Regions from separate parts of the Dyella sp. CR10 genome, predicted to be linked through region 1. Evidence: predicted binding sites of a transcription regulator. Region 1 holds the regulator's gene; the other holds the start of a gene.
What was found. The regulator sigma-54, encoded in region 1, starts transcription at its own class of promoters, with help from an activator protein. The targets are predictions, from matches to a motif close to TGGCACGNGCNTTGC.
Positions count from the first base shown of each region.

Region 2: a site for sigma-54 is predicted at 2,160-2,174, ahead of glnA (type I glutamate--ammonia ligase). Genes of this name have one in related genera too.

Region 1 is NZ_CP185986.1:525,187-528,595, reverse strand. Features, by position in the region: gene lptB (LPS export ABC transporter ATP-binding protein) at 1-640, shown strand, start outside; gene ACNR9O_RS02260 (RNA polymerase factor sigma-54) at 777-2,231, shown strand; gene hpf (ribosome hibernation-promoting factor, HPF/YfiA family) at 2,391-2,717, shown strand; gene hprK (HPr(Ser) kinase/phosphatase) at 2,870-3,409, shown strand, end outside.
Region 2 is NZ_CP185986.1:4,721,769-4,725,177, reverse strand. Features, by position in the region: gene ACNR9O_RS21265 (MFS transporter) at 1-637, shown strand, start outside; gene glnA (type I glutamate--ammonia ligase) at 704-2,113, opposite strand; gene ACNR9O_RS21255 (LysR substrate-binding domain-containing protein) at 2,327-3,217, opposite strand; gene ACNR9O_RS21250 (glutathione S-transferase family protein) at 3,328-3,409, shown strand, end outside.

The sequences.
Region 1 (3,409 bases):
CGAAGTGGTCGGCCTGCTCGGCCCCAACGGCGCCGGCAAGACCACCTGCTTCTACATGGTCGTAGGCCTGATCGAGGCCGATGCCGGCACGATCAAGCTCGATAAGTACGACATCACCGGCTTGCCCATGCACGCGCGCGCCAAGCTGGGCATCGGCTACCTGCCGCAGGAACCCTCGGTGTTCCGTCGCCTCACCGTCGCCGACAACATCATGGCCGTGCTGGAGCTGCGCGAAAACCTCGACGCCAAGCAGCGCGCCACCGAACTGGAAAACCTGCTGGACGAGCTGAAGATCGCCCACATCGCCGACCAGCGGGGTATCAGCCTGTCTGGCGGTGAGCGCCGTCGCGTGGAGATCGCCCGCGCGCTGGCCGCCGAACCGCGCTACATGCTGCTGGACGAGCCGTTCGCCGGCGTGGACCCGATTTCCGTGGGCGAGATTCAGCGCATCGTGCGCCATCTCAAGGAACGCGGCATCGGGGTGTTGATCACCGATCACAATGTGCGTGAGACACTGGGCATCTGTGATCGCGCCTATATCCTCAACGATGGCGAGGTGCTCTCCCGCGGCACGCCGGCGCACATCCTGGCGGACGAGAAAGTCCGCGAGGTATATCTCGGCCGCGAGTTCAGGCTGTAGCCGTTTCAGCGGCGGATGCCCGCCACGCGCTCGCCGTCACATTCGGCCATATGACCTACGCGGCCACCAGCGGGAAGCTATGGCCGCTGTTCCCCCTAGGGGTTAGGATGACCCGACGTTCATCCGAACCGCTGGTATGAAGCCCGGACTGCAGTTTCGCCTCAACCAACAGCTCACCCTGACGCCGCAGTTGCAGCAGGCGATCCGCCTCTTGCAGCTCTCGCAGCTGGAGCTGGAGGCTGAGCTGCGCCAGATCGCCGAAAGCAACCCGCTGCTGGAGTTCTCCGAAGACGCGTCCGCCGAGAACGACGCCGAAGGCGAGAGCGCCAGTTTCGAAACTGCCGCCGAAACGTCCAGCGCCAGCAGCGACACAGATGGCGACGACCCCTCCGAATGGAGCGAAGCCGGCGGCGTCGCCGAGGAGCCCATCGATTTTTCCTCCGTCGGCGGCAGTCGTGCCAGCGGCGCATCCGACGACGACGGTTTCGAGCCGCAGAACGCTGCACCCGAGACGCTGCAGGAGCATCTCCTGTGGCAGCTCAACCTCACTCACCTGAGCCTGCGTGAACGCACCATCGCGGCCATCATCATCGATGCGCTCAACGCCGACGGCTACCTCGGCGAAACGCTGGAATCGGTCACCGCGGCCGTGCCGGCGGATCTGAAAGCCGGCGTCGAGGAAGTCGATGCCGTGCGCCGCCAGGTGCAGCGCTTCGACCCCACCGGCGTGGCCAGCCTGGACCTGCGCGACTGCCTGCGCGTACAGCTGGAGCAGTTCGATCCCGACACTCCGCAGCGCGAACTGGCGCTGCGCATCGTCGACGGCGAACTGGAACTGCTCGCACGCAACGACATCGCCCGACTGTCGCGACGCTTGCGCGCAAGTGAAGACGACACCCACGCCGCGGCCGTGCTCATCCGCAGTCTCGATCCGCGCCCCGGCGCGGCGCTCGACGTGACGCCGGTGGAATATGTCGCTCCCGATGTCTACGCCCGCAAGGACGGCGGCCGCTGGCGCGTGAGCCTCAATCCGGATTGCCAGCCCCGCCTGGGCCTCAACCAGCATTACTGCAACCTCATCGCGCAGGCGCGCGGCGAGGATGCCAGCTGGATGCGCGGCCAGTTGCAAGAGGCGCGGTGGCTGATCAAGAGCCTGGAATCGCGTGCCGAAACCCTGCTCAAGGTGGCCGAGGCCATCGTGCGGCGGCAGAGCGCCTTCCTCGACTACGGCCCGGAAGCCATGCACCCGCTGGTGCTGCGCGAGGTCGCCGAGGAAGTGGGCATGCATGAATCGACCATTTCGCGCGTCACCACCCGCAAGTACATCCATACGCCGCGGGGCACCTTCGAACTGAAGCATTTCTTCTCCAGCGGCGTGTCCACCGAGGACGGCGGCAGTGCCTCGGCAACCGCCATCCAGGCCATGCTGCGCAAGCTCATCGACGCGGAGGACCCGCGCAAACCCCTGTCCGACCAGGCCATCGCCGAGGAATTGCACCGCAAGGGCATCCAGGTGGCCCGCCGCACCGTCGCCAAATATAGGGAGGCCATGCGAATCCCCAGCTCCAGCGAGCGCCAGCGCGCCGGTTGACGCAAGTCACCCTGCCGCGCGCTTTTGTGCTGGATACGGGAACTTGGCGGGACGGAAAGCGTCCCCATACCAAGAGATGACAGTGATGTGTCGGCGACCTACCGGCACCGGCGCATCGACCCACGCCGCAGCATGCGGCAGTACCAGAGGAGGCGCACCATGCAAGTCCAGCTCAGCGGCCAGAAGATCGAGATCACCCCGGCCCTTCGCGAACGCGTGAACGGCCACTGTGAACGACTTACCCGCCTCGAAAGCAGACTCCTCGAATTGTCCGTCGTCCTCTCCGTCGACAAGCTCCAGCAACGCTGCGAGGGAACCCTCAAGGTCCCTGGTGCCGTGCCGCTGCACGCGGAGGCTACCGAGTCGGACATGTACGTCTCGATCGACACCATGTTCGACAAGCTGGTCGCTCAGCTACGCAAACACCGCGACAAGGTATGCGACAAGCATCAGCGCGAAGTGCGCGAGGAACGCCAATACGGCTGATCCTCAAGGCCCGCTCCTCCCCGGGGGCGGGCCTTTCCGATTCATCCTCCCCGTCCCAGGCAGGGCAGCCAGCCGCTCGAACTGGCACAATGTCCGCCATTCGCCGCCGGGCCATCCTTAGCCTTGCCACCACCCGGCGCAAAGGATGCGGCTTGGATCGGCTTACCGCCCGACAACTTTACGATGGCGTGCACGAACGCATGGTGCTGCGCTGGGTCGCGGGCATGCGCGGCGAATCCCGTGCACTGGAGCGCGGCGCGACCACCTCGCGCCGGCCCTCGTTGATCGGCTATCTCAACGTCATCTATCCGAACAAGATCCAGATCATCGGCACCGAGGAGCTCAACTTCCTCGACGGCCTCGATTCGCGCCAGCGCTGGGAAGCGATCAACAAGATCGCCGCCTACCAGCCGGTGGCGATCATTGTCACCAAGGACCAGGCCATCCCGGCCGACCTGCGCGAGGTCGCCGAGGAAACCAACACGCCCCTGTGGATCAGCTCCAAGCGCGGCCACGAGTTGCTGACCTGGATGCAGTACTACCTCGCGCGCATGCTCGCGCCCAAGGTCACGCTGCACGGCGTGTTCCTCGAAGTGTTCTCCATCGGCGTGCTGATCACTGGCGAATCCGGCTCCGGCAAGAGCGAGCTGGCGCTTGAACTGATCAGCCGCGGCCACCGCCTGGTCGCCGAC
Region 2 (3,409 bases), 1.0 Mb from region 1:
GTGGCAGTTGCTCACGCTGCCGCGCATGCCGCCTAGCGGCACCACCAGCCTGCGTACGCTGGTGGACGTGCTGCAGCGGCCCGGCATGGCGCGCGGCATGCTGGCCTGCACGCTGGTATTCACCGGCCACTTCGCTTTCTTCACGTACCTGCGCCCGTTCCTGGAGAACGTCACCGGCGTGGGCGTGAGCGGGCTGTCGGCGATCCTGCTCGGCTTCGGCGTCGCCAATTTTGTCGGTACGTCGCTGGCCGGCATGGTGCTGGAGCGCAATCTGCGCACGATGCTGCTGGCCATGCCGCTGTTGATGAGCGCGATTGCCATCGCCCTGGTCACCATCGGACGCATGCCAACCGCGCATGCGGTGCTAGTGGCGCTGTGGGGCATGGCCTTCGGCGGCGTGCCGGTGGCGTGGTCCACCTGGATCACACGAACGGTGCCGGATCAGGCCGAGAGCGGCGGCGGCCTGATCGTGGCCGGCGTGCAGCTGGCGATCAGCCTGGGCGCGGCGCTGGGCGGCGCGATCTTCGACGTCAGTGGCGCGCGCGGCGTGTTCGGCGGCAGTGCGCTGGTGCTGGCGGGGGCTGCGCTGATCATTCTGTTCGGCTTCCGCGTGCGGGCCGCCGCGACCGCATCCTGATCGTCCACGCAAAAACAGAACGGGCGCCGAAGCGCCCGTTCTGTCCCTCCCACGTTCCGACGCGCGTCAGAGCGCGTAGTACATCTGGAACTCCAGCGGATGCGTGCTGGCGCGATAGCGGGTGACTTCCTGCATCTTCAGCGCGATGTATGCGTCGATGAAGTCGTCGGTGAACACGCCGCCGGCCTTGAGGAAGTCGCGGTCCTTGTCCAGCGCTTCCAGCGCCTGGTCGAGGCTGGAGCACACCTGCGGGATGTTCTTCTCTTCTTCCGGCGGCAGGTCGTACAGATCCTTGTCGGCCGGCGCGCCCGGGTCGATCTTGTTAATAATGCCGTCGAGGCCGGCCATCATCAGCGCGGTGAACACCAGGTAGCCGGAGTTCATCGGATCGGGGAAGCGCACTTCGATGCGGCGGCCCTTCGGATTGGACACGTACGGGATGCGGCAGCTGGCCGAGCGGTTGCGGGCCGAGTAGGCCAGCATCACCGGCGCCTCGAAGCCCGGCACCAGGCGCTTGTAGCTGTTGGTGGTGGAGTTGGCGAAGGCGTTGATGGCCTTGGCGTGCTTGAAGATGCCGCCGATGTACCACAGCGCGGTCTGGCTCAGGCCGCCGTACAGGTCGCCGGCGAACAGGTTCTTGCCGTCCTTCGCCAGCGACTGGTGCACGTGCATGCCGCTGCCGTTGTCGCCGACGATCGGCTTGGGCATGAAGGTCACGGTCTTGCCGTTCTGGTGGGCGACGTTCTTGATGACGTACTTCATCGTCAGCAGTTCGTCGGCCTTCTTCACCAGCGTGTTGAACTTCACGCCGATCTCGCACTGGCCCGCGTTGGCCACTTCGTGGTGATGCACTTCCACCACCTGGCCGAGCGACTCGAGCACTTTGCACATGTCCGCGCGCAGGTCGCCCAGCGAGTCGACCGGGCTGACCGGGAAGTAGCCGCCCTTCACGCCCGGGCGGTGGCCGGTGTTGTTGTCTTCGTACTTGTAGCGCGAGGACCACGCGGCTTCTTCGGAGCCGATTTCGTAGAACACGCGGCCCATGTCGTTCTGCCAGCGCACGGAGTCGAAGATGAAGAATTCCGGCTCCGGACCGAAGAAGGCGGTGTCGGCGATGCCGGTGGACTTCAGGAAGGCCTCGCCGCGCTTGGCGATGGATCGCGGGTCGCGGCCATAGGCCTGCATGGTGCTCGGCTCGAGCACGTCGCAGTGCAGAACCAGCTGGGTGTGGCCGCTGAACGGATCGAGGTACGCCGTGTCCGGGTCGGGCAGCAGGATCATGTCCGACTCGTTGATGCCCTTCCAGCCGGCGATCGAGGAGCCGTCGAACATCTTGCCGTCCTCGAAGGTCGACTCGTCGATGGCATGTGCCGGGAACGTGACGTGGTGATGCTTGCCGAGCATGTCGGCGAAACGCAGGTCGACGAACTCGACATCGTGTTCCTGGATCAGGTCGAGCACTTTCTGGGCGGACATGACGAACCTCGGTGGGTAGAGATGTGGGAAAACGACAGACTCTTTGGCAAGCTCCATGCCAAGGCAAGGAGACCTGCCGCATCAGCCACTTGCGTCGGCGCGGCGTGAAGCCGACCGCACGCATTGCACCTCGTCGGCGCTTTTTCGGAACCAGTTTTGCACCATTGCAGCGCAGCACCATCGCCGCGCGGAAACAAGCCGCCATCCTAGCCGTCATTCCTCAGCCAGACACGTGACCAGGAACTCGACGGCCGCACGCACGCCCGGCAGCAACCCGCGGCGATGCGGCATCACCAGCGTGGTAGCGACGCTGCCGGCGGTCCAACCGGGCAGGACGCGCCGCAGCCGGCCGGCCTCCAGCGCTTCGCGGCACATGCGCGCGGGTGCGCAGACGATGCCCAGCCCGGCCTGCGCGCCATGCAGCAGCGCCACGGATTCATTGGCGGTCATGCGTGGTCGCGGTGCCATGCGGATCGTGTCGCCGTGGCCATTGGCGAGCTGCCACTGATCCGCGCCGGCGCCGACCAGCAGCCCGTCGTGCTGTTGCAGGTCCATCGGCGTTTCCGGCACGCCGCGCCGCGCCAGGTAATCAGGCGCGGCAACCAGAATGACCGGATCGACCCGCACCTGCCGCTGCACCAGTCCCGAATCCGGCAGCGGGGCGAAATGGCTGCGCACGGCGATGTCGTAGCCCTCCTGCACCATGTCGACGAAGCGGTCGGTGACATCCAACTGCAGATGCAAGCGCGGATACAGCACGGCCAGCCTCGGCAGATGTGGCGCCAGGTCGAGCTGCGCGGTAGGCACCGACGCGGTGATGCGCACCGTGCCGCTGGGCTCACTGGCGCGGCTGCGCACGATGTCCTCGGCGGCTTCCGCCTCGATCAGCGCGGCGCGCGCGTGTTCATGGAAGTCGCGCCCCAGCTCGGTGAGCGCGAAGCTGCGCGAGGTGCGCAGGATCAGCCGCGTTTCCAGCGCACTCTCCAGCTCGGCAACACGCTTGCTCACGGTGGACTTGGGCACGCCCAGGCGTCGTCCCGCCGCGGCGAAGCCGCCCTGCTCCACGGCGGCGACGAAGAACTTCAGATCATTGAGGTTGAGCATGCAAAGGCGACATATGTGGACGATAAGTCCATTTATGACCGTCTACCGGCTCGAAGTCCACGCCATTAGCTTTTCCGCCACGCCGGATGTGCCGGCATGGAGAAAAACGCATGACCCCTATCCTGTTCTATGGCGTGCCCTCGGGCTGCTCGTTCGGTTCCATCGTCGCGCTGGAGTGGCTCGGCGCGCCCT